Regions from separate parts of the Pseudarthrobacter sp. CCNWLW217 genome, predicted to be linked through region 1. Evidence: riboswitches for the same ligand, from Rfam matches in the RefSeq annotation. Region 1 holds a riboswitch; each other region holds the start of a gene.
What was found. A riboswitch is a leader RNA that binds a small molecule or an ion and turns the genes downstream of it on or off. The one in region 1 is predicted to bind S-adenosylmethionine.
Positions count from the first base shown of each region.

Region 2: linked by a shared signal. The riboswitch ahead of metX (homoserine O-acetyltransferase MetX) and the one ahead of V9L18_RS03665 (aminotransferase class V-fold PLP-dependent enzyme) in region 1 are both predicted to bind S-adenosylmethionine.
Region 3: linked by a shared signal. The riboswitch ahead of V9L18_RS12190 (DUF1737 domain-containing protein) and the one ahead of V9L18_RS03665 (aminotransferase class V-fold PLP-dependent enzyme) in region 1 are both predicted to bind S-adenosylmethionine.

Region 1 covers NZ_JBBCBT010000002.1:237,476-247,791, reverse strand. The annotation lists gene V9L18_RS03715 (multifunctional oxoglutarate decarboxylase/oxoglutarate dehydrogenase thiamine pyrophosphate-binding subunit/dihydrolipoyllysine-residue succinyltransferase subunit) at 1-176, shown strand, start outside; gene V9L18_RS03710 (GDSL-type esterase/lipase family protein) at 331-930, shown strand; gene V9L18_RS03705 (DUF4097 family beta strand repeat-containing protein) at 1,026-1,853, shown strand; gene V9L18_RS03700 (PadR family transcriptional regulator) at 1,853-2,467, shown strand; gene V9L18_RS22025 (50S ribosomal protein bL37) at 2,565-2,639, shown strand; gene rsrA (mycothiol system anti-sigma-R factor) at 2,737-2,997, opposite strand; gene V9L18_RS03690 (sigma-70 family RNA polymerase sigma factor) at 2,994-3,899, opposite strand; gene V9L18_RS03685 (DoxX family protein) at 4,109-4,657, shown strand; gene aroA (3-phosphoshikimate 1-carboxyvinyltransferase) at 4,664-6,046, shown strand; gene rsgA (ribosome small subunit-dependent GTPase A) at 6,046-7,161, shown strand; gene hisN (histidinol-phosphatase) at 7,259-8,071, shown strand; SAM riboswitch class IV at 8,231-8,344, shown strand; gene V9L18_RS03665 (aminotransferase class V-fold PLP-dependent enzyme) at 8,380-9,816, shown strand; gene V9L18_RS03660 (class I SAM-dependent methyltransferase) at 9,885-10,316, shown strand, end outside.
Region 2 covers NZ_JBBCBT010000010.1:20,224-30,539, reverse strand. The annotation lists gene V9L18_RS12705 (glycine--tRNA ligase) at 1-1,027, opposite strand, end outside; gene V9L18_RS12700 (DMT family transporter) at 1,176-2,165, opposite strand; gene V9L18_RS12695 (RNA-binding S4 domain-containing protein) at 2,199-2,432, shown strand; gene V9L18_RS12690 (alpha/beta hydrolase) at 2,509-3,159, opposite strand; gene V9L18_RS12685 (SGNH/GDSL hydrolase family protein) at 3,255-4,106, shown strand; gene V9L18_RS12680 (winged helix DNA-binding domain-containing protein) at 4,151-5,356, shown strand; gene V9L18_RS12675 (hypothetical protein) at 5,370-5,864, shown strand; gene metX (homoserine O-acetyltransferase MetX) at 5,917-7,032, opposite strand; SAM riboswitch class IV at 7,045-7,160, opposite strand; gene V9L18_RS12665 (bifunctional o-acetylhomoserine/o-acetylserine sulfhydrylase) at 7,283-8,602, opposite strand; SAM riboswitch class IV at 8,646-8,761, opposite strand; gene V9L18_RS12660 (VOC family protein) at 8,934-9,572, shown strand; gene V9L18_RS12655 (CPBP family intramembrane glutamic endopeptidase) at 9,711-10,316, opposite strand, start outside.
Region 3 covers NZ_JBBCBT010000009.1:120,078-130,393, forward strand. The annotation lists gene V9L18_RS12155 (NAD(P)-dependent alcohol dehydrogenase) at 1-400, shown strand, start outside; gene V9L18_RS12160 (pyridoxamine 5'-phosphate oxidase family protein) at 550-1,014, shown strand; gene V9L18_RS12165 (TetR/AcrR family transcriptional regulator C-terminal domain-containing protein) at 1,053-1,760, opposite strand; gene V9L18_RS12170 (hypothetical protein) at 2,051-2,305, shown strand; gene V9L18_RS12175 (hypothetical protein) at 2,310-2,558, shown strand; gene V9L18_RS12180 (acetyl-CoA C-acyltransferase) at 2,793-4,019, shown strand; gene V9L18_RS12185 (hypothetical protein) at 4,048-4,551, opposite strand; SAM riboswitch class IV at 4,658-4,771, shown strand; gene V9L18_RS12190 (DUF1737 domain-containing protein) at 4,785-5,042, shown strand; gene V9L18_RS12195 (rhodanese-like domain-containing protein) at 5,039-5,449, shown strand; gene V9L18_RS12200 (O-succinylhomoserine sulfhydrylase) at 5,450-6,658, shown strand; gene V9L18_RS12205 (hypothetical protein) at 6,670-7,446, opposite strand; gene V9L18_RS12210 (DUF1905 domain-containing protein) at 7,475-7,777, opposite strand; gene V9L18_RS12215 (LysR family transcriptional regulator ArgP) at 7,844-8,746, opposite strand; gene V9L18_RS12220 (LysE/ArgO family amino acid transporter) at 8,816-9,439, shown strand; gene V9L18_RS12225 (hypothetical protein) at 9,588-10,241, shown strand; gene V9L18_RS12230 (glutamate--cysteine ligase 2) at 10,221-10,316, opposite strand, start outside.

The DNA.
Region 1 (10,316 bases):
ATGAGCCCGCCAACCAGGGACCGTGGCCGTTTATGGGCCTGAACCTTCCCGACGCGCTTGACCGCAGGGTCCGGCTCGTGTCCCGTCCGGCGTCGGCATCCACTGCCGCCGGCTCCATGAAGCGGCACGCAGCCGAGCAGGACACACTCCTGAAGCAGGCTTTCGCCCGTAAGTAACCACGAGGGCTGCCCGGCCGGACGTCGAAATACCAGACTCCGGCCGGGCAGTTCTGTTTAATGGGTTGCGAGGGTACCAACGGGCAGAGTCTGCCCGGCCCGTCCCGCGCTGCCGGCATGGGGCGCCATTCAGTACGGAAGTAAAGAGGAACTTGTGGAAGACAGGAAGCTGCGCATCGCAGCTGTTGGAGATGAACTGCTGGCCGGACTGGGCGATCCCAGGGCCCTCGGCTGGCTGGGCCGCGTCCTGGCCCGCACTCCGCAGGACGGCATGGCACTTGAGAGTTATGCCCTCCCCTGCCCACAGGAAGGAACGGAAGGACTGGCCGCCCGCTGGCTGGAGGAAGCCGGCCGGCGTTTCAGCGACCTCCACGAAAACCGGCTGGTCATCGGGCTCTCCGGCCGCGATATTGAGTTTGGCCTCTCCACCGCCCGCAGCCGCCTTAACCTGGCCAACATCCTGGACTCCGCCTCGCAGAACCGGATCGAAGTCTTTGTGGTTGGCCCGCCACCTACGCTGGATCCCACCCAGAACCGCCGGCTGGGAGAGCTCAACACGGCCTTCGCCGATGTAACCACCAGGCGCAAGCACCTGTATGTTGACACCTTCTCACCCCTGCTGAACCACGAGCAGTGGCGCCAGGACCTCGCGGCTAACGGCGGGACACCCGGCCAGTCTGGCTACGGCCTGATGGCCTGGCTGGTCCTGCACCGGGGTTGGTTCCAGTGGCTGGGCATGGACGCCCCGGAGTAATCCACACGCTGCCAATCGCGATATATCTTGACCCGTCCGCCGAGGCGTTATACCGTGGGGTATCAGTCACGATATATCGCGATCTTGGAGGATCCATGGCAGAGAGCAGCTGGGCCGTCACCGAGCCCCGCATTATCGACGTCGACGGTGTCACGTCGCTGAAGCTGGGAATGGTTCGCGGGCGGTTCGACATTGTCACCCACACGGACACCGTAGCGCGCGTTGAGGTTTCCGAAGTCCAGGGCGATCCCGTAGCCATCAGCCTGGTGGACGGCCGGTTGGAGGTTCGGCACCAGCTCCACGGGCCGCAGGGGTGGTTCAAGAACCTCATGGGGACCGTCAACCACAACAGCAACAATTCGGCTGTCATCAGCATCGCCTTGCCCGAGGGCGTTGACGTGGAAGCCGGAACGGTCAGCGGTGATGGCCTGGTGTCGGGTATCGGCGGGCACATACGGCTCAACACGGTGTCTGGCTCGGTGATGGCGGATGGAACCGCCGGTGACCTCCACGTCAACACGGTCAGCGGCGAGGTGATCGCACGCAACCACGACGGCGTCCTGACCGCCAAGAGCATCTCCGGTGAAGTCACCGCCTCTGGAAGGTTCAGCCACATCCGGGCCAACACTGTCAGCGGCGACATGAGCTTCGACCTCCTGGGCTTCACCCAGGATTTTGGCGCCAATTCAGTTTCGGGCGACCTTACCATCCGCCTTCCGCACGACGTCGGCGTGGACATCGTGGCCAAGTCGGCCAGCGGCACGCTGGTCATCGACAACCAGCAGTACTCCCAGCCCGGCGGCAAGGTGGAAACAATCGCCGGCCCGGACGGCAAGCTGATGATTGTCCGGACCAACTCCGTCTCCGGCAAGACCTCCATCTTCCATGGCCAGACAGCCGGGGCCCCGGAAACAGAGTACTGATGCCTCCTGTCTTCGCCCACGGCGCCCTAAGGCTCTACCTCCTTGCCCTCCTCGAGTCCGGGCCCAAGCACGGCTACGAGCTCATCAAGGCCCTCAATGAACGGTTCGGCGGCACGTACTCGCCCAGCGCGGGCACCATTTACCCGCGGTTGGGGAAGCTGGAAGAGGAAGGGCTCGTCGCCACGGAATCCGCAGGCCGCCGTACCAACTACCACATCACGCCTGCAGGCCTGGCTGAACTGAACACCCGCCGGGACGAGCTGGCCGGCGTCGAAAACGACATTTCCGCCTCCGTACGGCGGTTGGCGGACAGCCTCCGCGACGATATCCGGACCAACATGCGTGGCCTGAGGGCAGATCTCGCAGCAACGGCCGAGGCAGCAAGGGCCTCGGTCCGGAACGGTGACTTCAGTTCGGCCGGACCCCGGCAGTCACCCGAAGGACACCGCACGCTCAAGGAAGCCGAGATGCTCCTCCAGGCGTTCCGCGACGACCTCCGAGTCGAGCTAAGGCTGCAGGCTAACAGGGAGCCGCTGAGCCCCATGGTGCTCGAAACCGTCCGGACGGTACTGGACCAGGCCCGCATTTCCATCCGGAATTCCCTGCCGGGCTGAGCGGCCGCTTCACAGGCGGTCCTGGTTCGCGGCCCGTGCCATCATGTGGGAGACTTGAGGGCAGCTCTTTTGAGTACCAACATTAAGGAGGCCAGCTATGAGCAAGCGTGCACGTAAACGTCGTGACCGTAAGCGTGGCGGCGCGAACCACGGCAAGCGCCCCAACACCTAAGCAAAAGCTTGGTATGACGGTTCAAACGAAGAACCCCGGAAGTCACATGGCTTCCGGGGTTCTTCGTCTCTTACGGTGTGTGGCCGGTTCGGTGCCCTCAGGCCTCGACGGGACGGATTGAATGGATCCGGTCCAGGATGGCGTTCTTCAGGTTCTCCGGTGCCGCTTCCGTGCAGGAGCGTTTGACCATGTTGCGGATGACGCATTCGAGGTCATACTGCTGGGTGCATTCCGGGCAGTCATCGAGGTGGTGCTTGATGTCCGTGATGTCTTCCCGGGTCAGTGCCCCGTCAAGATATTCGTAGATGCGTTGCATCCGGGCGTCGTCGCAGTCGCCCAATCCCTGGCAGTCGCTCATTTCCTGTTCTCCTGTTGTGTGCTTCCGGCCGTTTCCTGAGGATCGACGGCGGTTTTGAATCCCCGCTCGGCGGCATATTCCGCCAACATGTCCCGCAACATTTTCCGGCCGCGGTGGAGCCGGGACATCACAGTGCCGATGGGCGTGTTCATGATGTCTGAAATTTCTTTGTACGCGAAGCCTTCTACGTCGGCGAAATACACCGCGAGCCGGAACTCTTCGGGAATGGCCTGCAGCGCCCTCTTGACGTCGGTGTCAGGCAGGTGGTCCAAGGCCTCTGCTTCGGCCGACCTTAACCCGCTGGACGTGTGGGACTCTGCCCTGGCGAGTTGCCAATCCTCAATGGTGTCCGAGTTGGACTGCAGCGGTTCGCGCTGCCGCTTGCGGTACAAATTGATGTAGGTATTGGTCAGGATGCGGTACAGCCACGCCTTGAGGTTGGTACCGGGCTTGTACTGGTGAAAGGCCGAAAATGCCTTGGTGTAGGCCTCCTGCACAAGGTCCTCGGCATCAGCGGGGTTCCGCGCCATCCGCATGGCCGCTGAATAGAGCTGGTCCACGTACTGCATGGCATCGCGCTCAAAACGAATCCGGCGCTCCTCCGTGCTTTCCGTGGCAAGGTCAACTGCCGGGGCTTCGGGTTCTGTGGCCGCCGTGTCCGGCAACAGCGCGGCATCAGGCGTTCCGCCTGACTTCGCGGCGTCCGGTGAGACATCCGCGGTCTTGGCTTCGCGCCCGGAGGCCTCATACATGGCCTCGAGGGCCGGATCCAGGGTGCTCATCGCCCCCAAGTCTACTGTGACGCTCCGGGCACGCGGCGACCCGTACTCCGGGGCACCGGTTTCCAAAGCCTCCATCGCCACGGGGCCTGCCACGTCCATGCCGTCCTTCACCAACCCCAAAGGCCAACTCCATTTCCCTGTACCGTTCGATGCGCCCGGACCTGCAGCCCGCAACCCAACCGCCATGGCGCAGTGTGCGCCGTGATTCGTCCGTCACTGCCGGACCCGCAATCCATAACCTTTAGTGGCGGGCAAATATTCCCCAAAAGTGCAAGACTAGAACCGACTCCGCCGCATTCGACGCGGTTCGTCCAGCCAGGAGGAAATCCATGTCCTTTGTCCGTACCCTCGCCCGGCCCATGCTGGCATCCAGCTTCGTACTCGCAGGACTGGATAAGCTCAAGAACGCGGATGACACTGCCCAGCAGCTGTCGCCGCTTCTGCGCAAAGCCACGGCCTCACTGCCTTTCCGTACGGAAGACAAGACACTGGCCCGGGTCATCGGCGGGGTGCAGGTGGGCGCCGGAGTGCTGTTTGGCCTGGGCAAGTTCGCGCGGTTCTCTGCGACGCTGCTCACGGTCATCTCTGCCCTTAACACATTCGTCGAATGGCGCAGCGCCGACATCAGCACCAAAGAGGCCCGTGTGGCACGCCGCAACCAGCTCCTGAAGAACCTGTCCCTGAGCGGCGGGGCCCTGCTGGCTTCGGTGGATACTGCCGGTAAGCCAGGGTTGGCCTGGCGAGCGGAACACCTCGCTGCCGACGCCAGGAAGGGCGCTTCGCACCTGGCAGCTGACGCCCGCAAGAGCACTGGGAAGAAACTCCACAAGGCCGACAAGGCCGTGCGTCGTGTGGTGGACCAGGCAACGGGGGCATAAGGACGCATGACCGGATCCACTACCGCCCTTTCGCAGCCTGACGCTGCCGAAGCTCTTCCGCTCTGGCCCGCACCGTTCGCCACCAGGCCCATCAATGCCACGGTGACCGTGCCGGGTTCGAAGTCCCTGACCAACCGGTTCCTCGTCCTGGCGGCGCTGGCTGACGGACCGTCCCGGCTCCGCGCTCCGCTGCACTCCAGGGACTCCGCCCTGATGATTGAGGCCCTGCGGCAGTTGGGGGCTTCCATCACAGAAGTTCCCGGCGACGGAGCCTTCGGCCCGGACCTTGAGGTCGTTCCCCTCAGCCAGGACGCGCCGTCGTCGCTGGCCCGGATCGACTGCGGACTGGCCGGCACCGTCATGCGCTTTGTTCCTCCGCTCGCTGCACTGCGGAACGGCGTCAGCGTGTTCGACGGCGATCCGCACGCCAGGAACCGCCCCATGGGGACCATCATCGAAGCCCTGAAGGCGCTCGGTGTGGCCGTGACGGCAGAGGACGGCGGGACACCGGCGTCCCTGCCCTTTGACGTGGCCGGAACCGGGGAAGTCCGGGGCGGACATCTGGTGATCGACGCCAGTGCATCGTCCCAGTTTGTCTCTGCGTTACTGCTGGTGGGTGCACGCTTTACCGAGGGGCTGCACCTGGAGCATGTCGGTAAGCCGGTGCCGAGCCTGGACCACATCAACATGACAGTGGCAGTCCTTCGCGGCGTGGGCGTGTCCGTGGATGATTCCGTCCCCAATCACTGGGTCGTGGCGCCAGGAACTATCCGAGCGTTTGACCAGCGCATTGAGCAGGACCTTTCCAACGCCGGCCCTTTCTTGGCCGCCGCATTGGCCACCAGCGGCACGGTCCGGATTCCCAACTGGCCCACTGGAACCACGCAGGTGGGTGACCTCTGGCGCAGTATCCTTGCGGACATGGGCGCCACGGTCAGCCTGGCCGACGGCGTCCTCACTGTCACCGGCGGAGCTCAGATCAAGGGCGCCGACTTTGATGAAACCAGTGAGCTTGCCCCCACTGTCGCGGCGCTCTGCGCGCTTGCCAGCGGCCCCTCCCGGCTCAGCGGGATCGCACACCTCCGCGGCCATGAGACTGACCGGCTCGCCGCCCTGGTCGCGGAGATCAACCGGCTGGGCGGCGACGCCGAGGAAACCAGCGACGGGCTGGTGATCCGCCCGGCCAAGCTGCATTCCGGCGTCGTCCACAGCTATGCGGACCATCGAATGGCAACTGCAGGGGCGATACTGGGCCTCGCAGTGGAGGGCATAGAAGTAGAAGACATCGCCACCACGGCCAAGACCATGCCCGATTTCCCGCGGCTGTGGGAAAACATGATCGCGCAGGGCCAGGAACCTGGTACGCCGGGACCCGCTGGTAACGCATAGTGGCACGCAGCACTGACTCCTGGGACGAATCCGACGTCCGGATCCGCCCCAGCAAGAAGGGTTCCCGACCCCGCACGAAGGACCGCCCCAGCCACGACGACGCCGTGACAGGACGGATCATCACCGTGGACCGCGGCCGATACACAGCGGTGGTCGGCGAAGATTCAGGGGAAGAACGCACCATCATCGCCGCACGGGCACGGGAACTCCGCCGGTCCCCCGTGGTCGCTGGCGACTTCGTTTCATTGGTGGGAGATGTCTCCGGGGAACCGGACACGCTGGCCCGGCTGGTCCGGATCCAGGACCGCAGGACACTCCTGCGGCGCAGCGCCGATGATACCGACCCCGTTGAACGGGCAGTCGTGGCCAACGCCGACCAGCTTGTTGTTGTGGTGGCGGCGGCAAATCCCGAACCACGCACCGGCTTCATTGACCGCGCACTCGTCGCCGCCTACGACGCCGGCATCGAGCCGATCCTGCTGGTCACGAAAGCCGATGTCAAAGACCCTGCCGAACTTCTGTCGAACTACGAGCACCTGGACTTCCCGGTCATCATCAGCCGGACGGCCGACGCCGCTGCATCCGGCATCGATGCCCGCTCCGACGACGGGCTCTCGGCGCGCCTCGACAGCGATGCCGTCGCCCAGCTTCGGGCCTACCTCGATGGCAAGGTCACGGTGATGCTGGGACACTCAGGCGTAGGCAAGTCCACCATGGTGAACGCCCTGACCGGAGCCGAGCGAGCCACTGGCGGAGTCAACGCCGTGACAGGCCGCGGACGCCACACGTCCTCCTCGGCCCTGGCCCTTAAGCTGGCCGACGCCCCTGCTGGAAGCTGGATCATCGACACCCCCGGCATCCGGTCTTTCGGACTGGCGCATGTCGACGCAGACCGCATCCTCCGCTCCTTTCCGGACCTGGAACCGGGCACGGATGCGTGCGAGCGCGGCTGCAAACACAATGCCAGCGCAGTCAATTGCGGCCTGGACTCCTGGGTTGCCGAAGGCCATGCGGGCCCAACCGGACCCGCCAGGCTCGCGTCCCTCCGTCGCCTACTCGGCACCGATCCCCGCATGGAGGGGCAGGAAACCAAGGAATTGGGCAGCGTCAACTGACCCGCCCGGCCGGCTGGGAGCAGCGCCCAGGCTGTTCAGGACGCCGCCCGAAGCCGGGGTCCCCAACCACACGGCGCTTTGACGGTAGTTTGGAACCATGATCCAACCCGCTTCGAGCTACAACGATGACCTGCGCCTGGCCCACGTGCTGGCCGATTCCGTGGACGACCAGACCATGAGCCGCTTCAAGGCACTGGACCTCCACGTCGAGACCAAGCCGGACCTGACCCCGGTCACTGATGCCGATAAGGCCGCCGAAGAAGCCATCCGTGGCCAGCTCTCCCGTTCCCGCCCCCGCGATGCGGTCCTGGGCGAGGAATTCGGCAGTTCAGGCCATGGCTCCCGGCGTTGGATCATCGACCCCATCGACGGCACCAAGAACTTTGTCCGTGGCGTACCGGTGTGGGCAACACTGATTGCGCTTGTGGACGAAGGAGAGCCCGTCGTCGGCGTCGTCAGTGCCCCTGCCCTGGGCAAGCGTTGGTGGGCTGCCAAGGGCGCAGGCGCCTACATGGGCCGGTCACTGGCTGCGGCCACCCGGCTGAAGGTCTCAGACGTGTCGAAACTCTCGGACGCTTCCCTGTCCTACTCCAGCCTGAGCGGCTGGAGGGACCGCGGGAACCTGGATGACTTCCTTGGGCTCACCGAAGACGTCTGGCGCACGCGTGCCTACGGCGACTTCTGGTCCTACTGCATGGTGGCCGAAGGCTCCGTGGACATTGCGTGTGAGCCGGAGCTGAATCTCTACGACATGGCGGCACTGGTCCCGATCGTGGTGGAGGCCGGCGGCCGCTTCACCTCCCTCGAGGGTGAAGACGGTCCGTTTGGCGGCAACGCGCTGGCGACGAACTCCATCCTGCATTCGGAAGTCCTCAAACGGCTCAACCCCGACCTGGACGACCTCCTCTAGCAGCCCAAGTGCCGAATTATCAACGGCGGACGCCTCCTGATGGGGGCGTCCGCCGTCGTATCTTCGGATAACCATGGGTATTTCCATCCGCGCGTAACAAAAGCCTTAACATTCGGACGGGCTTCCTGCCCGCCCCGCCCATGTTCTACGCTCTTAACAGGTCACGAGTGCCAGCGCGAAACCCCGGTTTGCTGGCCGGCAACCCTCCATTCGCGGTGGGGTGCCCCGGGTGACGACCAGGCCGGTCCGGAACGGACCCGGCAAGCGCGGATTCCCGGGACAGGGAGTCCCTCTAAAGTGAGGTCTCTGTGACAACAGCCACCGTCTCCCCCAACTCCGCCGTCCGTACCCTGGCCGCAAACGACACCGCAGCCCTGTTCAGCGAACGGCTCGCCGTTGCCGGACGGCCGCTCTCCGCCGTCACCGGCGCCGAAATCCAGGCCCCGCTGATCCAGGGCGGCCACGTGCGTTACGCCAACCTGGACTACGGCGCCTCTGCCCCGGCCCTCTCGGTTGTCTCCGCCTACCTCAACGAGATCCTGCCGTTCTACGCCAGCGTCCACCGCGGCGCCGGCTACGCATCCCAGATCAGCACGTCCGTCTACGAGAACGCCCGGAACATCGTGCGTGACTTCGTGGGAGGCCGGCCCGGTGACTCCGTCATCTTCACCAGGAACACCACGGACTCCCTGAACCTCCTCGCCGGGTGCCTTCCGTCCGCGGACGGCCGCCCCACGGGGGAGGTTTTGTACCTCGACATCGAGCACCACGCCAACCTCCTGCCGTGGCAGGGCGTCCCGCACCGCAGCGTCGTTGCGGCCGACACCGTGGCCGGCACCATCGAGGCCCTCCGTGCCGAACTGGAACAGGGCGGAATCAGCCTGCTCGCCGTCACGGGCGCCTCCAACGTCACCGGCGAAATCCTGCCCATCCGTGCCCTCGCCGCCCTTGCCCACCAGCACGGCGCCCGGATCGTCGTCGATGCCGCGCAGCTCGCGCCGCATCGCCGGATCAACATCAGCGCCGACGACGTCGACTACCTCGCTTTCTCGGGCCACAAGCTCTACGCGCCCTTCGGCGCAGGCGTCCTCGTGGGGCGGTCGGACTGGCTCGACGCGGGCACGCCGCATCTTGCCGGTGGCGGCGCGGTGCGGGAGGCCAGGCTCGACGGCGTCAGCTGGGCCACCGGCCCAGCCCGGCACGAGGGCGGTTCGCCCAATGTCCTGGGCGCCGCCACACTGGCTCGCGCCACCCAGGTCATCGCATCGCTGGATCAGGACCGGTGGCACGCCCACGAGTCGGCTATCCGGTCGTTCCTGGTGGAGGGTCTGCAGAAGATCGAAGGCGTGACGGTACACCAGATCTTCAAGGACACCGATCCGGACACCGACACCATCGGCGTAGTGAACTTCTCGGTGGAAGGCTACGACGCCGGCCTGGTGGCTGCCTACCTGTCAGCAGAACACGGCGTAGGCCTCCGCGACGGCCGGTTCTGTGCCCACCCCCTGCTGAAGCGCCTGGGCCTCCCGTCCGGCTCCCTGCGGGCAAGCTTCGGCGTTGGGTCCCGCCTCGAAGACGCCCAGCGTCTGCTGGCTGGCATCGAGGAACTCCGCCGAACCGGCCTGGGCTGGGACTATGTGGTTGACTCGGGCCGCTGGGTTCCGGCTAACGACACCCGCAAATACCCGGACTGGGCACCCAATACGCCTGGCACGGCAGGCGCTGCCCCCTGCATCGACGACTGATCCGGGTTACCCGGCTCATGCGGTAAATTCGAAGGATACCCAAGGGCATCTGGCGAAGGAGGCTGCACGTGGCGCGGGGTGGCCCCAAACTTGACGACGTACGCCGTCAGGAGCTTGGTCAGAGCTTCCAGGACGGAGGCGAACACTACGAACGCGTGCGCCCCGGTTACCCCGGCGATTCGGCCGACTGGCTTATTCCGGCGGGGGCCCGGGATGCCCTGGACGTGGGAGCCGGCACCGGAAAATTCACGGTCCTGCTGCTCGACCGCGGATTGACCGTTTCCGCCGTGGACCCCTCCGCAGACATGCTCGACCAGTTGCGGATCATGCACCCCGGTGTTGCGGCCACTGTGGGCACTGCCGAGGCGACGGGATTCGCGGACTCCTCGTTCGACGTCGTCAGCGTGGCGCAGGCATGGCACTGGTGCGATCCCCTGGCCGCCAGTACGGAGCTTTCACGGGTTCTCCGCGCCGGCGGAAGGTTGGGGCTGATCTGGAAC
Region 2 (10,316 bases), on a different contig from region 1:
CGTCCTCGGTATAGGCGTCGATCAGGAACGCCATGAAGGACCGGGTGAGGCCGGCGGCGGGCTCGATCACGTAGGGCGTGTAGCGCTCGTTGGTGGCCTGGTTGAAGTAGCTCAGGTCCGTGCCGGAGGCTTTGGCATGGGTGGAGAGGTCAAAGTCCGTACGGTTGGCGATGCCCTCAAGCTCGCCCCACTCCGAACCCTGGAAGCCAAAGCGGTATTCGATGTCCGTGGTGCCCTTGGAATAGTGGCTGAGCTTCTCCAGCGGGTGCTCGAAGAACCGCAGGTTGTCCTCGCGGATGCCCAGTCCCGTGTACCAGGACATGCGCTCCTTCATCCAGTACTGGTGCCATTCCTCGTCCGTGCCGGGCTCCACGAAGAATTCCATTTCCATCTGCTCGAATTCACGGGTGCGGAAAATGAAGTTTCCGGGCGTGATCTCGTTGCGGAAGGACTTGCCGATCTGGCCGATGCCGAACGGTGGCTTCTTGCGCGAGGTGGTGAGGACGTTGTTGAAATTCACGAAGATGCCCTGCGCGGTTTCCGGGCGCAGGTAGTGCAGGCCTTCGTCGCTGGCGACGGGGCCCAGGAAGGTTTTGAGGAGGCCGGAGAATTCCTGCGGTTCGGTCCATTCGCCGCGGGTGCCGCAGTTGGCGCAGGCGATGTCCTTCAGGCCGTTTTCGGCCGGGCGGCCCTTCTTTTCCTCGTATTCTTCCTCGAGGTGGTCCGCGCGGTACCGCTTGTGGCAGGACAGGCACTCCACCAGCGGATCCGAGAAGACGTCAACGTGGCCGGAGGCTTCCCAGACCTGGCGGGGAAGGATGACGGACGAGTCCAGGCCAACTACGTCCTCACGGCCGCGGACCATGGACTGCCACCACTGGCGCTTGATGTTTTCCTTCAACTCGGCACCAAGGGGCCCGTAGTCCCATGCAGAACGTGAACCACCGTAGATCTCACCGGCCTGGAACACGAAGCCCCTCCGTTTGGAGAGGGAAATGACCTGATCGAGAACGGATTTTGGTGCCATGGTGGAACTCCAATTTCTACAGGGCCGCTGGGTGCGGTCCGCGGGTTATCTGGCCCCCGGGATCACCGTGGGCGAAACACCTCTGGTGGCCGGGCGGGGCGGGCGAAGGAAACATTGCAGAAAGCTGCGTGTCCTAGCCTACCGGCCGCTACCTCCGGAAGGCGCCCCGGGGCCAGGGCAGTGTGGCCAGGACGATGGCGGCCAACGTGAGGATGGTGCCCAGCACGGTGGCGGGCGCCACGATGGTACCCGGAGCTGGGATCAGGAGGTCAAGGCCAAGGGAACCCAGAAGTTGCCCGGCGATCATGCCAAGCCCCGTGACCAGGACCCCGAGGCTGCGGACCAGAAGAGCACCGAGTCCGATAAACACGCAGCCCATGGGTCCGCCGACGTAGTACCACCACTCCCCCGGCAGCGGGCTTCCCGGCCCTGCCAGCGCAACCTTGATTCCCCAGGCCGTCCACAGCACCAAAGTGCCTGCCACGAAGTTGACCAGCGTCGCGGCGATGGGCGTGCCGTAGTGGACGGTGGCGGTTCCGTTCATGGCCTGCTGGAAGCTCATCAGGAAACCCGCCGCCACGGGGAGCAGGAGCGGCAGCAGCAAGGCGGCGGGACCGCCGTCGGACGCTGTACCGGACCCGGACCCCGCTGCGAACCGCGGGGACACAGCCCAAGCCACAGCGGCGATGGTCAGGACGCAACCGATGATCCGGATGCCGGTCACCGGCTTCTTGCCGGCAGGGCCGATGCCCAAACGGTCCACCAGCAGGCCGCTCAGGGTCTGGCCGGTCACGGTGGCCACGGTGAACAGGGCAACGCCCAGGAGCCCGACCGTGAAGGACTGGGCAAAGACGAAGAGCGCCCCAATTCCGCCGGCCAGGACATAAACGGGAGGAAAGGCGCGGCTGCGGACGGCGGGAACGATCCTCGCCAGGCCAGCGCGCCCCTTAGGCAGGACCAGCGAAATCAGCACCATCAGGACCAGGCCTGTGCTGAAACTCACCACGGACGCGGCGATCCCGTCATTGAGCCTGGCACCGAGGGCGCCGTTGATCCTTCCCTGGACCGGGATGGCCAGGCCTGCTCCGACTGCCATCGGAAGGCCTGCCAGCAACGGCAGCCGGGGGGTGTGGGTCATTGAATTCACCTTACGTCAGGCATCATTGCTTGTATGAGCAACCCGGATATTGAAGAGATCCCCATCCGCGACAGCATGATCCGCCTCGGCCAGCTCCTGAAGCTTGCCAGCCTCGTGGAGGACGGCGTGGAGGCAGCCGAGCTGATCAAGAACGGTCTCGTCAAAGTCAACGGGGATATAGATGACCGCCGCGGGCGCCAGCTGCATAACGGCGACACCGTCACCGTCAACGGTCAGACCGTGAAGGTCGTCGCGCCGCAGGCCTGATATTCCCGACGGCGTGCGGCGGGCCGGACACTGCGGCCGCGCGCCGCCGTCGTCCGCTTTTCTGGCTCAGTAATCCTTACTTCTTCAGGACCTCGTGCGTCAGGAACTCGGACACGTGCCCGATCTCCTGCTGGTTGATGCCGTGCCACATGCCCGTGTAGAGCACCTTCGTGAGCTTCACGTGCTTGCGGACCCAGCCCATGGTGAAGTCGATCTTGTCCGGGGTGATCACAGGGTCCTGCTGGTCTCGGCCCCAGAACATGGGGATGCTGCCATCCAGTTCGGAGTCGCGGAACGTGGGATCATCGCCCGCGTCAATCGCAAAGCCGGAAAGGCCGACGACGGCAGCGAAGTCAGTGGGGCGCTGCCGCAGCAGCGTGGTAGCCATGGCCATGCCCATGGAGAAGCCGAGCAGCGTCACCGAGGGATGGCCAACCCTAATGGTGTCAATCCATTTCAGTAGGTAGCCGGAGGCCTTCTTCACGGCGTCCAGGGAGTAGTCGATCGACGCCGTCAGCGGGAACCAGGTAAAGCCCGGCCCCATGGCCATCGGAGCACGCACCGAAGCCACCGCAAAGTCCGCCGGCAGCATGTCTGCAAGGCTCAGGAGATCCTGCTCGTTGGCGCCGTACCCGTGAAGCAGCACCAGCAACGGCTTTCCGTCGCGCTGGTCCTCGGGCTGGGACCACAAAACAACAGGGGCAGGAAATACTTCGGCTTCAGTCATGGTTTCCATTCTTACAGTTACCCGACGGTAACAACCTACGTTGGCGTAGCTTGAGAACGAACAGGCAGGATAGGACCGTGAGTGAAGCCAAAGCCATGCAGAACCCGCCTTCCGCTGTGGAATCCCATCCCTGGACCCGCTATGTGGCCATGGGCGACTCCTTCACGGAGGGGATCGGCGACCCCGAACCGTCCCGCCCCGGTGGCTACCGCGGCTGGGCTGACCGGGTAGCAGAGGAGCTGGGCCGGGGCCAGGAGGATTTCGCCTACGCCAACCTCGCCGTGCGGGGCAGGCTCCTCCAGCAGATCGTGGACCAGCAGCTTGCACCGTGCCTTGCCCTGAAGCCTGATTTGGTGACGCTTTCAGCCGGCGGGAACGACCTCATCCGGCCCGGCGGCGACCCCGACGCCCTCGCGGAGAAGCTCGATTCGGTGGTGCAGATTTTGGGCATGGGCGGAGCCACGGTGGTGCTCTTCAATGGCCCGGACACCGGGTCGTCAGTCCTGGGCCGGGTCCGCAGCAAGGTGGCCATCTATAACGAGAACCTGCGGACCGTCGCGGCCCGGCATGACGCCATCATCGCCGACATGTGGTCCCTGCGGCAGCTCAGCGACCCGCAGATGTGGGACGAGGACCGGCTGCACTTCTCTCCCCTGGGACACCACACCATCGCGGCCATGGTCCTGGACGCACTCAACGTCAGCCATACACTGGAGCCGCTGCAGCCCAAGCCGCTGCCACCCCGCACCTGGCGTGAGGCCCGCACCGGGGACCTTGTGTGGGCACGCGAATACTTTGTGCCGTGGGTAGTGCGGAGGCTCCGTCACCGTTCCTCCGGCGATGGGATCACCGCTAAGCGCCCGACGCCGGGACCCGTGTTCGGTCCGGGCGTCCCCTTGGGATCCGGTGAAGGTCCGCTCGGTTCCACCGACGCGGGCCGGCACTAGCGGCGGAACGGCCCGGGGCCGGCAGGGTGCAACGGGGGATGGCCATGGAACCGGATACGGTGGTGCGGCTGCGTCTCCGGTCCCAGATGCTCCGGGGACCGGCCGCGGAATCTCCCGAGGCTGCCCTGCGCAAGCTGCTGGCCGTGCAGGCACAGGAATTTCCCTACGCCCGCTGGAGCCTGGCGCAGCGCGCCTCACAGCACACCTTCGGGGACCTGGACCATTCCATCGATGGAAGGCCAGCCGCAACGGCCGCGGACGTCGAGGAGGCCGTGGCAGACGGCCGGATCCTGCGCACGCATATCCTCCGGCCCACCTGGCATTTTGTCCACCGGGACGATCTGCGGTGGCTGCTGGCCCTGTCCGCGCCCCGGCTCCACCAAGGCAATGCCGGCATGTACCGCCGCACCGGCATCGACGCCGCCGTGGCCGCCCGGAGCGAGGAGGTGCTGGCCAGGGCCGTCGCCGACGGAAACCACAAGACCCGGGAACAGCTCGCGGCCACTCTTCAGTCTGCCGGCTACGCGGGAAAAGGACTGGAACTCGCCTACCTCATCATGCACGCCGAAATCAGCGGCGTGCTGGTGAGTGGTTCGCCGGTGCGGAGCCGGGGCGGTGCTCTGAAGCAGACCTACGCCCACTTTGATGAGCGGGTCCCGGCGGGACCTGTGAAAGTTCCCACCCGGGAAGACGCGCTGGCCGAACTCGCCGTGCGGTATTTCACGAGCCGCGGCCCCGCGACGGTCAAAGATTGCGCCGACTGGTCGGGGCTCACGATGGCCGATGTCCGGCAGGGCGTGCTTCTTGCCATGGACCGGGATCCCTGGGCCCTCGGCACAACAGCGATTGACGGCGTGGTGTTCTATCACAATGCCGGGCCTGGCGGCTCCGGTGACGAGACCGGCAGCCAGCCCAGCGGACCTCGGATCGACCTCATCCAGTGCTACGACGAATATGTGATGGGCTACTCCGCAACAAGGCACTACCTGGGCGGCTCCGCCCCGGCGCTTCCTGTCGACGGTGCCCTGATGCACGTGGTGCTGCTGGACGGTCGGATGGCGGGCTCCTGGCGGCACACACTGCTTTCGGGCCGCTGCGAACTGGATATCCGGCTGTTCGCCTCCACCGATCCGGCACCAGGCTCTGCGCTGGACGCTGCCATCGGCGACGCCGTGGACAGGTACGCGGCTTTCCTGGGCATCCCCGCGGTCCGGGTGCCGTCCGGGGCTAAGCTGGAAGGACACACATGAGAGGCGTTACACCGTGAACAGCTTGTTCTTCTGGATCATCATTTTGTCGTTCCTGATTCCGATGGCGATGCGGATGTACCGGAAATCCGTCAACAAGCGGAACCAGGACCAGAGCTTTTCCGGGCGTTACCCCGACCAGTTTCCGGGCGGGGGCCAGTTCCCCGGGCCCCAGAGCCGCCAGCCGCGGGACGGCTACACGCAGCAGGATTACATGAGCGGCGGATTCCGCCAGATCAACGGCCCGCAGCCCCTGCCGCCCAGCCAGCCGCTGCCGCCCATGATGCCAGTGCCGCCCGCAGACCAGCAGTTCCCGCCCTACGGCCAGCCTGTGCCGGGACAGGCAGCGGAGGCACCCCAAAAGCCTGCCGCCCCTGCAACTCCCCCGCCGCCGTCGGCCCCCCAGGGCTATCGGGCCCGCAAACTCGCGGAACTAGACCAGCAGTACAGCAACGGCGAGATGGCCGTGGACGAATACATGAAGCGGCGCTCCGAAATCATGGACGGCTGACCAGACGGCTTCCTAGGCTTCCGGAACGTTCGTGGCGCCGTGAGGTGCCCGGTCAGACCAGGAAATTCTTCCGGAGTTGGCTCCCCAGCTGGCCGATCTCGGTCAGGAAGCCGTCATGGCCAATGGGCGCTTCGATAACGTGGACATCCACGGCTCCCGGAAGCGCGGCAGCGAGCTCGTGCGACTGCGACGGGAAGTAAAGCCGGTCCGAGTCCACCGCGGCAACAAAGAACTTTGCGGAGGCCCTCGCCAGGGTTTCGCTGAGGGTTCCCCTCCCCCGGCAGACGTCGTGGCTCATGAGGGCCTCGGTGATGGCGATGTAGCTGTTGGCATCAAAGCGGCGGACAAGCTTGCTGCCCTGGTGGTCAAGGTAACTCTCCACCTGGTAGCGCCCACGGTCCCCCAGCGCGGCTGCCCGCAGCGGCGTTTCGGGAGTCTGGGCCGTCCGCCCGAACCGCCCATCGAACTCCTGGGCTGATCGATAGGTGATGTGGGCGATCCGCCGCGCCAGGGCCAGCCCGTCCTCCGGGAAAGGCCCTCCATAGTAGTCGCCACCGTTGAAGTTGGCGTCCTGGCGGATGGCGAGCGTCTGGGCCTGCGCAAAGGCGATCTGCTCGGCGGTGCTGGCGGCACCGATCGAGATCACGGCGCAACGCTCCACCCGTTCGGGGTAAATGAGCGCCCACTCCAAGGCACGGGCACCGCCCATGGAACCGCCCAGCACCGCGTACCAGCTCCGGATGCCCAGCTGGTCCGCCAACCGGGCCTCGGCGGCGGTGCTGTCACGGAGGGTCACCAGCGGAAAGCGGGAACCCCAGGGCCGGCCGTCGGGAGCAGGCGAGGACGGCCCGGTGGAACCGTAGCAGCCGCCCACAATGTTGATGGACACCACAAAGAACCTGTCCGTGTCCACCGGCGCACCTGGACCGGCAAGTTGCTCCCACCAGCCCGGCTCGTCGCTGTCACCGCGTGTCACGTGCGTGCTGCCGGTGAGGGCGTGCTCAATGAGGACGGCGTTGGAGCCGTCCTCATTGAGCGTTCCCCACGTTTCATAGGCGAGCGTGACCTCGGGCAGGTATCCGCCCGCTTCCAGTTCAAGGCCGCCGATGCTGGCGTAACGGACCACGCCGTTTTCGGGTACTGCGGTACGGGAGACGGTAATCGTCATGTGGAGACCTTTTCTACGCGCTTGCCGGCCGTCGAATGACCGGCAGGCCAGGTCTTCACCCGGGGCACCCCGCCGCGAAAGGAGGGTTGCCGGCCAGCAAGCCGGGGCTGTCGCTGGCACTCATGACCTTCTCCGAGTGTACGAAACCAGCCCCGGATCTGGCTAAGAGTGTGACTGGTTTGTGACTCCACAATGCCTCTCCTGCCGGGCGCCGGACTCCCGGGGCCGGGAATCCGGCGCTGAAACCGCCTTAGAGAGCGGCCTTGGCCGCCCGGAAACCTGCCTCCAGGTCCGCCAGGATGTCATCGATGTGTTCGATGCCCACGGAGAGGCGGACCAGCCCCGGCGTAACGCCCGCAATTGCCTGCTGCTCCGGGGAGAGCTGGCTATGGGTGGTGGACGCAGGGTGGATGACCAGGGACCTCACGTCGCCGATGTTCGCCACATGGCTGTGGAGCTCCAAGGCGTCCACAAACCGCTTGCCCGCCTCGGCCCCGCCGGCCAGGTTGAAGGCCACCACGGCTCCTGTGCCCTTGGGGCCGTACTTGCGTCCGCGCTCGTACCAGGGGCTCGAGGGCAGCCCCGCGTACGCTACCGACTCGACGTCGTCACGGGCTTCCAGCCACTGCGCCACCGCAACGGCGTTCTCAACGTGCCGCTCGACCCGCAGGCTCAGCGTCTCCAGGCCCTGGGCGATGAGGAACGCGTTGAAGGGCGATACTGCGGAGCCGAGGTCTCGGAGGAGCTGGACGCGGGCTTTGAGGATGTAGGACAGATTGGCGCCCAAGGCGCCGCCCGCGCCAAGGTCACGGGCATAGACCAGCCCGTTGTAGGTGGGATCCGGGGTGTTGAAACCAGGGAACCTATCCGGGTCTTGACCGAAGTCGAAGTTGCCGGAGTCCACGATCACCCCCGCGATCGCCGATCCGTGTCCGCCAAGGTATTTGGTGGCCGAGTGGACCACAATATCGGCGCCCCACTCCAGCGGGCGTATGAGGTACGGCGTGGAGAGCGTATTGTCCACCACCAACGGAACGCCGGCCTCGTGGGCGGTCCGGGACACCCCTTCGATATCGAGGACATCCTGGCGCGGGTTGGACACGACCTCGGCAAAGAACAGTTTGGTGTTCGGGCGGACGGCCTCGCGCCACTGGTCCAGGTTATCCGGGTCCTCGACGAACGTCACCGAGATGCCGAACTTCTTCAGCGTGTACCCCAGCAGGTTGTACGTGCCGCCATAAAGGCTGGGGCTTGCCACCACATGGTCCCCGGCTTCGGCGATATTGAGGATGGCGAAGGTTTCGGCCGCCTGCCCCGAGCTCAACAGGAGGGCGGCCAACCCGCCTTCCAGGCTGGCGATCCGTTGCTCCACGGCGTCCTGGGTGGGGTTGCCGATCCGCGTATAGATCGGTGCCAATTCTGCGAGCGCGAAGCGGTTGGCGGCGCTTTCGGCACTCGGGAAGACGAACGACGTCGTCTGGTAGATCGGGAGGGCACGCGCCCCTGTGGCGCTGTCCGGCTCCTGGCCGGCGTGGATCTGGCGGGTTTCAAAAGACCATCCGTCGGACATTCAAGGCTCCTTTGACATGGGCCCGGCATGCTGGGAGCACCACGGGCCGCGCTTGCCGCCCGGCCGTTGCCGGGCAGCCAGGTCCTCACCCGGGGCACCCCACCGCGGATGGAGGGTTGCCGGCCAGCGAGCCGGGGCTTGGCGCTGGCGCTCATGACCTGCGTTCAGTGTAGGAACCGTTCGACGGCGCGCAACAGCATTGTGACGAACATGGTCACCCGGCGCTCTTCCCGGGGGTGATGGAAAGCCCGATGTCCACTCGTGACGCACCCGAAAGTTGGTAAGGATACCCTTAGCTGAGAGCCCGATCACAAAGTGCCAAGATGAGGGCATGCGCATGGATCACGTCTCTTACGCCTGTGAACACGATGGCCTGGCTGCCACCACCGAACGTATTTCGTCCGCCCTCGGCGTTGAAGCCGTAAAGGGCGGAGTGCACCCCCGTTTCGGAACCCGGAACATGATCATCCCTCTCGCGGGGCACAAATATCTGGAAGTAGTCGAGGTGCTTGACCACCCGGCATCGGACAAGGCACCGTTCGGACAGGCAGTCCGGGCACGCTCCGCTGCCGGCGGCGGCTGGATGGGGTGGTGCGTCGAAGTTGACGACCTCGCCCCCTTCGAAGCACGCCTCGGCCGCTCCGCGGTCAACGGAAACCGCAAGTTTCCCGACGGCCGCGAACTGGTCTGGAAGCAGATCGGCATCCTGGGCCTGATCGCGGACCCGCAGGTCCCGTACATGCTCAAGTGGGAAGGCGATCCCGCCCTCCACCCGTCCAACGCCTACGACAGCAATGTCAAGATGTCCTGCCTGACCATCGCCGGTTCCGCTGCACGGGTGACCGAATGGCTGGGCGAACCGGTGGAGAAGCCACTTGAGGACGTCGCCGTGGACTGGGTAGCTCCGCACGGGACCCCCGGCATCCTGTCCGTCACGTTCGAGACCGCCTCCGGAGCAGTCACCATCTGATTGCTTTCTTCCGCCGGGCCAGCACGGCCTGCCAGGCAGCCATGCCCGGCAACATACTTCGGCCGCCATCAGCGGGTGCCAACGATGCCACCCACCGATGGCGGCCGAATCCCTTTAACTTCCCCGGCCTTAGTCTGCCTAACCGAGGCCGACGGCCTTCCCAAACAGGCTGAAGCCAACAAACGCCACGATGTCCAGCAGGGCGTGGGCAATGACCAGCGGCATAACGCGACGGGTCCTGGTGTACAGCCAGGCGAAGACCACCCCCATCACAGCGTTCCCAATGAAGGGCCCGAAGCCCTGGTAGAGGTGGTAGCTGCCGCGCAGCATGGAACTGGCGAAGATCGCCAGCGGAACGCTCCAGCCGAACGCGCCGAAGCGGTTCAGGAGGTACCCCACCACAATAACTTCCTCCACGACGGCATGCCGCAGTGCGGACAGGATCAGCACAGGCACCGTCCACCAGTACGCATCCAGTGCGCTGGGGATGATGGCGGTGGTGATGCCCAGGGCCCGGCCCGCAGCATATAGGCCGAGGGACGGAACGCCGATCAGCGCTGCGAGGCCCAGCCCCTGGAGCACGTCGCGACCGGGCCGGGCAAAGTCGAAGCCGAGCTTCCGGAACGCCGAGCCGCCCTGCGGGGCCCCGGAGGTGGACTGCCGGTGGTCAGTGAGGAAGTAGATGACCAGCAAGACCGGAACCAACGCGAAGATGATGTCCAGCAGCTGGTAGGTGAGGTCAAA
Region 3 (10,316 bases), on a different contig from region 1:
GCTGAGGCTCGGCGCGGACCACTACTACGCCACAAGCGACGAAACCACGTTCACGGACCTGGCCAACACGTTCGACCTGATCATCAACACCGTCAGCGCACCGATCGACATCAGCGCCTACCTGCAGCTGCTGACCCTCGACGGCGCCCTGGTGAACGTGGGCGCTCCGGCCGAGCCGCTCCCGGTCAACGTCTTCTCACTGATCCTGGGACGGCGCTCCTTCGCCGGATCAGCGATCGGCGGCATCCGCGAGACCCAGGAAATGCTCGACTTCTGCGCCGAACACAACCTCGGCGCCGAGATCGAGGTCATCCCGGCGAGCAAGATCAACGACGCCTACGAACGCGTGCTGGCGTCCGACGTGCGCTACCGGTTCGTCATCGACACCTCAACGCGCTAACCCTCGGATGCGGCGGGGAGCCTTCGACTTTTTGCAGGTTCCCCCGCCGCGCCCGCGGAACCGGCCGCTGCCGGAAGCGGGGCGCAGCTCCCAACCGGGCGGGCACAACCCCCTTTTGGACCGGCCGCAGGAGCCGTAGGGTGTGGTCCATGACCTCCACCGAAGTGCCTGATGACAAATTGACGTTCGACGAGTGCTGGGAACTGCTGGCCGATGAGACCCTGGGGCGGATCGCCGTCATCGTGGACGACCATCCTGAGATCTTTCCGGTGAATTTCGTGCTGGACCGCCGGAGCCTCGTGTTCCGGACCTCCGGAGTTACCAAGCTTTGGGCAGCGCTGACGGAGAAGCCGGCAGCGCTGGAATGTGATGGTTATGACCCGCACACAGAAACAGCCTGGAGCGTGGTGGCCCGCGGCGACATTGAAGTGATCGAGGACCCGGAAGACAAGGCCGCCGTGGACAACCTCAACCTGGAGCCCTGGCACCCTGGCGCGAAGAACCACTACGTACGGCTCACACCGCGCGCCCTGACCGGGCGCCGTTTCAAGGTCAACAAACCGGACGTCTGGAACACAAGGCTGTCCGACCGCCGTCGCGCTTCATTCGAGTAGTACGACGGCGCGCTGCCGAGTTCATTGGCGCCGCAAGCTCATGGTGTTGCGGCGATTGCCCGGGAAAGTTGGGTCTCCAGCCCGGACAGCAGAATGGTGATCCCCTGATCGAGTTCCGCCTCGCCGTCGTAATCAGCCAAGACCGGCGCCAATGCCCGGAGCCGGGGGAAGTCCTTGGCCGGCAAGCGATGCAGCCCCAGCCGTAGGAGGGCTTCGTTTTCCTCCGGGTCCACGATGAACTCCTGGAGCTCGTTGAGGATGTGGCCGTAGAGGAAGCCGTAGTACGCCCGGTACACGTGCAAGGCATCCGTGGGCGTGAACCCGGCGTCGATCAGCAAGCCCAGGATCTGCTCCAATGGCCGCACGGTACCCAACGGCCGCAGGCCCAGGGGCGTGGAGAGCGGCCGTGTCACCAGCAGGGGAATAACGTTTGGGTGGCGGAGTGCCAGGAGCCGCAGGTCGTGGGCAATGCGGCGCAGCTGCGCCTTCCAGTCGGGATCGGCCGGGAAGATGGCGAGCTCATTGAGGACCATCTCGGACACCCCGTCCAGCAGGGCGGCGCGGTTCTCTGCGTAGCGGTAGAGGCTCATTGGATCGCGTTCCAGCACCTGCCCCAAGCGGCGCATCGTCAGCGAGTCGAGGCCCTCGGAATCCACGAGTTCCAAGGCCGCGGAGAGCACCAGTTCCCTGCTCAGGCGCGGCTTGGGGCTCGCCATTTCATTCTCCGGACTCTTCGGGGAGGGCATGGGATTCCATCCTGTGCGTTGTAGCGTCGGCTGGGATAGTAAAAATAAAGACGCTTGCCTAATACGTAGTCTACGCGTAAAGTCTACGTTGTAGAGCAAAATGTAGGCGCGGGTTTCAGACAAGGGACCGCGTTGCTGGCTGGACAGGCCAGCCAAATCAAACTCTTAGCCAGTCCGGACTCCGTCCTGGCACACGAATACCCCTGAATGCCCACGTGCACGGCGTTGAGGTTCGCGCTGCTGTAGCCGAACGGCGGCACCAACTGCACCTGGCGAAAGAGAAGCCGATCATGGCACATTCGCAGTTCGACAAATTCCTCCGCGAAGCTACAACGTGCGTCGGTGAACCTGATGTCACCCTTGCCCGCGATCCCCTGTATGGCCTTTACACCAGCTGGTGTTTCCTCAACCAGCAGACCCCCCGCGCCGAAACCACTTTCTGGGCTGCCATGTCCCGCCGGATCAACCCCGACCAAAACGGCCTGCGCATGAAGGGCCCGGCAGCAGCTGATTACATACTGACGAGTTACCCCGGCCTGGTCTAAGCCCATGGAGAAACCCTTCTGCACTTACCTGCCACGGGATTCTTTCCAGCCACGGGGCGGGCGGCCGTGGTGCGCAGACTGTGACACCGATTCCTACCTGGCGGTGGACTCGGTGGTGGTTCTCGATGCACGCAAGAACACTTTGGCGGCCGCCGTCAGCTGCTCGCAGTGCCGGGGCTCCCGCGTCCTGGCAACCACCTCTGAGCTCATGGCCGCCGTGCTGGCGAGGGCATCACACCAGGCTGCGACGTGAACAGCCTCACCGCCGAAACAGCCACCTGACAACGTCCATCCCGCCTAGATCCTGCGGTCCCGAAGAAGCGGGCGCAGGCGACCGGCTGGCTGGCAGCACTGGAAGGGCCGGGACCACCCGGCCCTTCCTGCGTTCCATTCCCGCACCGCCACCGCCCGTGACATGCTTGAGGAAAATGCACCGCGGGCGCGCATAGACGTGGCCCGGGCCTCGCCTCCACCGAAAGGCAGCATCATGGTCAACGACGCCACGGCCAACACGTTCCCGGCCCACGAGGACCGCACTGCCGTCATCCTCGGAGGTGCCCGCACCCCTTTCGGCCGTTTCCGCGGCAGCCTGTCTTCCCTCTCCTCCAGCGAACTGGGCGCACATGCGATCCGCCATGCGCTGGAACGCGCAGGTGTGGCGCCGGGGCAGGTACATGCGGTAATCGTGGGGCAGGTCATCCAGGCAGGAGCCGGCCAGGGACCGGCCCGGCAGGCAAGCCTGGGGGCAGGCATCGGCTGGGATGTCCCCACGGTCACCATCAACAAACTCTGCCTCTCCGGGCTGACCGCCGTGATCGACGCGGCACGGATGATCCGCGCCGGGGAGGCTGATTTCGTCGTGGCCGCCGGCCAGGAATCCATGACCAACGCCCCGCACCTGCTGCCCCGCCTGCGTACCGGCGTGGCCATCGGCGATACCCCGCTGGTCGATTCCCTGAACCACGACGCCCTCCAGGATCCCATCTCCGGAATCCTGCAGGGCGCCGCCACCGATGCCGGCAATGCCGAGCGCGGCATCAGCCGCGGGGAGCAGGACGAAGTTGCCGCCCGCTCCCACCAGAGGGCCGAAGCCGCGCGGAATGCGGGACTGCTCGCCGAAGAGATCGTTCCCCTGTATATCCCGCAGCGCCGCGGCCCTGCCGTCACCGTCGATGCCGATGAGGGGATCCGGCCGGGCACGACGGCGGAGGCCCTGGCGGCGCTTATGCCCGCCTTCTCCACGGCCGACTCAGCCACCATCACCGCAGGTTCCGCCTCTCCCCTCTCCGACGGCGCGGCCGCCGTCGTGGTGGCCAGCAAGGCGGCCGCCGAACGGGCGGGGCTCACCTGGATTGCCGAGATCGCCGCCCACGGGCAGACGGCCGGGCCGGACGGCTCTTTACATTCCCAGCCGTCCCGCGCCATCGAAAGAGCACTCCGCGCAGAAGGGATTTCGGTGGAGGACCTGGACTTGGTGGAAATCAACGAAGCGTTCGCCTCGGTGATCATCCAGTCAGCCCAGGACCTTGGCATTTCTGCGGAGAAGATCAACGCCGAGGGCGGGGCGATCGCGCTGGGCCACCCCGTCGGCGCCTCGGGGGCACGGCTGGTCCTGCACCAGGCCCTGGCGTTGAAACGGCGCGGCGGCGGCATCGGCGTCGTGGCCTTGTGCGGCGGCGGCGGCCAGGGCGAGGCCCTCATCCTCAGGGCCTGACGCCCGTCCCCACGGGCGTCGCCGCTGCTCAGGCCCCGGTACCCGCCAGTATTAGCAACGGCACCAGGCGCTCGGCACACGAGACCAGAACAAGCGTCCTGGGCCCCGCGCCGGCCCGGTTGTTAACCCCGGTGTCGTCGCACCAATCCAGGTTGTACGGGTGCGCCCCCACTGCCGCCTTGCCGGGAGCCGCGCCCGGCGGGACGGTGAACACAAAAGTAAACGCGCCGTCGTCGCTCATGGGTGCGAGTTCCTCCAGCATCAGCGATCCAAAGGCGTCCCGCACCGTCACCTGGACCTGCGCGTTCTGCCCGTAGCGCGCATCGCAGTTGGTGTCCTGCGCGCTGACCGTAACCTGCTCACCGGGTTTGGCTTCCGACGGCGTGACTGTGTACGCGGGCGGCATGCAGGGCGGCGGCGCGAAGACGTCCCGGCAACCACTCAACCCCGTGGCCACCGTGGCCAGTACGAGGAATGCAGCGGCAGTCCTCAAACGCGCGAATACAGCCAGTCCCCGCCCAGATTTCCCCATGGACTGATTGTCCCGTCCGGGTGACGGCCGCGGAAGCACGTGTTGGTTACGGAACATGACGACGGCGGCGGTGCGGCCAGGCGGGCCAAGTGTTACGTTTTTGAGGAGTAATGAGAACCGGCGCCAAGCCCTGACTGGCCGGTCGGCAACCCTCCCTTTCGCGGCGGGGTGCCTCAGGTGAATACTCGGCATATCGACATTCGAGTTGCAAGCGTGAGAGAAGGAGATCCGTCGTGTCTGACGCACCTGCCCCTGAAGAAAAACTGTCGTACCGGCTCATCACAGGCCCGGACGACCGTAATTTCTGTGAGCGGATTTCCACCGCCCTGGCCGAAGGCTATGTCCTGCACGGCAGCCCGGCTGCCACGTCCAACGGCGGCCAGGTGATTGTGGCGCAGGCACTCATCCTCCCGGCCGCCATCGCCAGTGCGGACGCCGCCGTCGCCACCGCTGTGGAAGACCTTGAGTTCGAAGGCGAGGGCCACGCGTGAGCTACGCCGGAGACCTCACCCCGCAGGAAGCCTGGACCAAGCTGGAGCAGGGCGCCATCCTGGTGGATGTCCGCACCGAGGGTGAGTGGGCGCACATCGGCATCCCTGACACCAAGGCAACCGACAACGACCCCCTGTTCATCCAGTGGACGTTCCCCGGCGGCATCCCCAACCCCGAGTTCCTCACCGACCTGAGGCAGCAGGCGCCGGAGGACACCGGCACCGAACTCCTGTTCATCTGCCGCTCAGGCCAGCGCTCCGTCTCCGCTGCCATCGCCGCAACCCAAGCCGGCTTCACCTCCTACAACGTCCTGGAGGGCTTCGAAGGCGAACCGGACCGCTACGGCGAGCGCACCGTCAACGGCTGGAAGAACCGCGGCCTGCCAACCAACCTGGGAAAGAACTAAGTGACCTTCAACGAAGATGCCGCCGGCTGGAGCCCTGACACCCAGGCCGTCCGCGGCGGGCTGGACCGCACCAACTTCCAGGAGACCACCGAACCGGTGTTCCTGAACTCCGGATTCGTCTACGAGTCCGCCGCCGCAGCGGAGCGCGCCTTCACCGGCGAGGACGAGCGCTTTGTCTACTCCCGCTACGGCAACCCGTCCGTGGCCACCTTCCAGGAACGGCTCCGCCTGCTCGAAGGCACTGAGGCGTGCTTCGCAACGGCGTCGGGAATGTCCGCCGTGTTCACCGCCCTGGGTGCCCTGCTGGCCGCTGGCGACCGCGTAGTGGCAGCCCGCTCACTGTTCGGCTCCTGCTTTGTGATCCTGAACGAGATCCTGCCCCGCTGGGGTGTTGAGACGGTGTTCGTCGACGGACCGGACCTGGAGCAGTGGCGTGCGGCCCTGTCGGAGCCCACCACGGCAGTGTTCTTCGAATCGCCGTCCAACCCGATGCAGGAAATCGTGGACATCGCCGCGGTCAGCGAACTGGCGCACGCCGCCGGCGCTACCGTCGTCGTCGACAACGTCTTTGCCACACCCCTGCTGCAGCGCTGCGGCCAGCTCGGCGCGGACGTGATTGTGTACTCGGGCACCAAGCACATCGACGGCCAGGGCCGAGTCATGGGCGGCGCCATCCTGGGCACCAAGGAATTCATCGACGGGCCGGTCAAGCAGCTCATGCGGCACACCGGCCCGTCGCTGTCGGCCTTCAACGCCTGGGTACTTACCAAGGGCTTGGAAACCATGGCCCTGCGCGTGAACCATTCCTCAGCCACGGCACTGCGGCTGGCCGAATGGCTCGAACAGCAGCCTGCCGTCAGCTGGGTCAAGTACCCCATGCTGAAATCGCACCCGCAGTACGAGCTCGCGGCCAAGCAGATGAAGGCCGGCGGGACCGTGCTCACCCTGGAGCTCGCGACGACGGACGGCCGCTCCGGCAAGGACGCCGCCTTTGCGCTGCTGGACGCGCTGCGGATCATCGACATCTCCAACAACCTGGGCGATGCCAAGTCCCTCATCACGCACCCGGCCACCACCACCCACCGTGCCATGGGTCCCGAAGGCCGCGCCGCTATCGGGCTCAGCGACGGCGTGGTGCGGCTGTCCGTGGGCCTTGAGGACGCGGACGACCTCATCCGCGACCTGGAACAGGCGCTCAAGCAGATCTGATCGGCGCCTGCTTACGGGGCGGAATTGACCACTGAGGTCTCAACCGAGGTCCAAGCGGTCGCTGTTCCGGCTGGGAAGGTCTCGCCAGGTGTCAGCGTGACCACTCGTTCTCCGATCAGCAGCCCTGTGTCGGGATCAATGATGATGTCCGTCCGCGTTTCCCTGTCCGGATGCTCGATCCCGATCGCTGTGCCTACCTTGCCATCAAGGTTCGCCTCCTTGTCTACGACGGTGACTCCGGGAATGAGCGCGGCCGCTTTGTACAGTGCAGCGCGAAGGTCCGCCGGGACGACTCCGGTCTGCAGGGCGGCGGCGATGCTTTCCAGCGTTTCGGCTTCCGGCCTGCCTTGTTTGCCTCGCTGTCGAATGGTGTCCAGGAGTGCCTGGGGGTCGCGGGGCAGAGTCTTCACGCCTTCCTCCAGGGGCAAGCCGGCGAACAGCAGCCGCGGTACTCCGTAGAAGTTACCTCCCGGTGCCCGGAGCAGTTCTCCCGCGCCGTGGGGGTTTTCAGACTGGGATTGCTGGTATTTGGTGGCCTCTGCTTTAGCTTCCTCGCTGAAGAACGTCGTTGGGATGCGGGCTTCGCGGTTCCAGATCCATTCGGAGGCATGGTCGGCTGGGACATAAAGCTGGTCCGAAGATTTGTCCAGCCACTCCACCGAACGACCGCCTCCTCCGGGGTCCCCCAAAGCGACTCCGGCGGCGTATACCGCTGTGGTCTCGATCTTCAGGTACTGGCCGGGTCCCACTTCCGGGTCGGAGGTCTGGATGGTTGCTTCGGCCGGCACCAACAGTCGATCCCCCGCTACGTTCCTGCTACCCGGGCTGGATTTCGAGGTTAACAGCTACTGTGTCCCCTGCGCTGATGCGGGCCGCAGTCCTGATCGCTTTCTTCACCGGCAGCAGGTACGAGCCGGATTTGCCGTCCGGGAAGACCGAAGTTTGCCACGTGTGGCCGGAAATTTCGGCTGTGACTTTGACCGAGCCGAAGCCCTTCCGGAGCGGAGCCGCTTCCTCGCGGAGGTCGTCGGCAATGACCTCCGGGAGGGTGAGGAAGTGCCATCCGGCTTCTCCCGGGTAGAGCCACAATTCGGCACGGAACGAGTACGACGACGTCACGGCCTGAGTATGGCATGGCACCTTTCCCAATGCATCAGCTGTTGTGGGCACGGCGGATGCGGCTGGTCAGGCCCCGGGTTGGCGGAGTTGCCGGAACGCCGTCTCCCGGACTGCGTCGGAGAGCTGGTTGAGCACCGGGGAGTCGATCTTCCACCGCTGCCAATACAAGGCCACATCGACAGGGTGCGCCGGGGCCAGTTCGATGAGTGCGGCGCCCCGAATGTCGGCCAGGCACTGCTGCTCCGGCAACAGCCCCCACCCCAATCCCAGGCGGATTGCCTGCGCGAACTCTGCCGACGTCGGCACATAGTGCCGCGGTGCGTTCAGTTCCGTTCCGGTCAGGTTGCGAAAGAACCCGTCCTGCAGGTCGTCCTTGCGGTCAAAGTCCATCACCGGGGCAAGGCTGCCGGCCCTGAGGTCAGGGCCGTCCGGCCACCATCGCCGGACATAGCCGGGACTGGCGACCGCGCGGTATCTCAAGGCTCCCAGCAGTGCCACGCTGCAGCCCTGCACCGGGTCCGGACTGGCCGTCACAGCGGCCATCACCGTCCCGGCGCGCAGTAGCTGCGTGGAATGCTGTTCGTCTTCCCTGTGGATTTCAAAGAATGCGCCGAGCTCCGGTGGAAGGCCTGCGAGCGCGGGCAGGAACCACGTGGACAGCGAATCTGCGTTCACGACCAGGGGAATGGGCGTGCCCGGCCTGTCGCTGCTCTCGCCGAGCTCCCGCGACGCATCCCACTCCAGTTGACGGACCTGCCGGGCGAACCGAAGGACCGCTTCCCCTGCCTGGGTGGGCCGCACGGGATTGGTCCGCTGGAATAGGATCTGTCCGGCCGTATCCTCCATTGCCTTGAGCCGCTGGGAAACTGCCGAGGGCGTGACCACCAGGGTCCTGGCTGCGGCCTCCAGGGTTCCTTCCTCCACCACCGCGGCAAACGTCCGGAGCTGTTCCAGCTGAAAGGTTCTCATTAGCAATCCTTAGGAGACGTAAAAATATTTAGCTGGAGTAATCATATGGTCCGCCGTACGTTGGATGACATGGATCTGACTGCACTTCTGGCCCCCATCGTGCTCGGCTTCGGCACCGGGCTTGCCCTCATCGTGGCTATCGGCAGCCAAAACGCGTTTGTCCTCCGGCAGGGCATCCGGGGTGAGCACGTAGCCGCCGTCGTGCTGGTCTGCAGTGTCTCCGACGCGCTGCTCATCGCCGCTGGGATCGCCGGGATCGGGGCACTCATTCACGCTAACCCGGTAGTAGTGGACGTGGCGCGCTACGCCGGCGCCATTTTCCTGCTGGGATACGGTGCCATGGCCGCCCGCAGGGCGATCCGCCCCGGCGCGCTCACAGCTTCGGGACAACATCCGGCCCTCAGCGCCGGGGCGGCCATCTCCACGGTCCTGGCCCTGACCTGGCTCAACCCGCACGTCTACCTGGATACCGTCCTGCTGCTCGGTTCGGTGGCCAACCAGCAGGCCCAGGATCTGCGCTGGTGGTTTGGGGCCGGTGCCATCGTCGCCAGCATTGCGTGGTTCAGCGCGCTGGGGTTCGGCGCCCGGGTCCTGCGCCCGTTCTTTGCTCGCCCGTCCTCCTGGCGCGTCCTCGACGGCCTGATCGCCGTCGTGATGCTGGGCTTGGGCGTGCGACTGGCGATCGGTGCATGATGGCGGGCCCCGCTGGCCTTAACCCTGTTGACCACGGCGGCACGTCGGCGTAGCTTCATGGTCACTACGCACGGCGGCACGTCGGCGTAGCTTCATGGTCACTACGCGCTGAGCTGGGCCATCGCATCCGCCGGACCGGGAGGCAGCCATGCACGGGAAGCAGGCACTGCGGGGCAACAGGCCGTATCAGAAGGCCGGAACAGTCATCGTTGCGGCCAGCTGCTGTTGGGGCGTGGGCATTTCCTTCGTGGGAATGGTGCACGCCACCCAGGACCCGGCAGCGCGGCTGGCCATGCTGCAGCGCAGCCGGGGGCCATGGATCGCCGGGCAGTTCCTCGCCGCCGCAGGGACCGCAGCGGTGCCCATCGGCTTCGTCCGATTCGCCCAGGCCCTCAGATCCGGCCCCGCGAAGACCCTCGCCACCGGTGCAGCGGCCGCCCTCGTCGCGGGCGCACCCCTGTTCGTTGTTGCCCTTGCGGACCGGGCATCGGATTTGGACAAGTTCGCGTACCGGAGGGGTCCCAGCTGGCCGTTCCTGACCTACTCCGGCCTCCACATCGGCGCGCTGGCCGCCTTGGGTGCAGGCCTCCTGCTGTCGCCGTTGAAACCCTGGACCGGCATCACGGCGGCGGCGAGTGCTCCCGCCTTCGGCGCCATCCTGGCAGGGACAAAGGACATCCCGCCGTTTGTTTTCTACCTGGTGGAGGCCGCGGTGGGCGCCCAGCTCATGCGTTATGAAGAACCCGCTGCCCCGGTTGCGGACACAGCGGACGCCGGGAGGCTAGGACTGGCGCACCCTTAGCAGTTCGGGGGCAGCATCGACCTCGGGCAGCCCGGACGTTCCGCGCATTGTGATGCCCACGGCGTAGGAGACTAC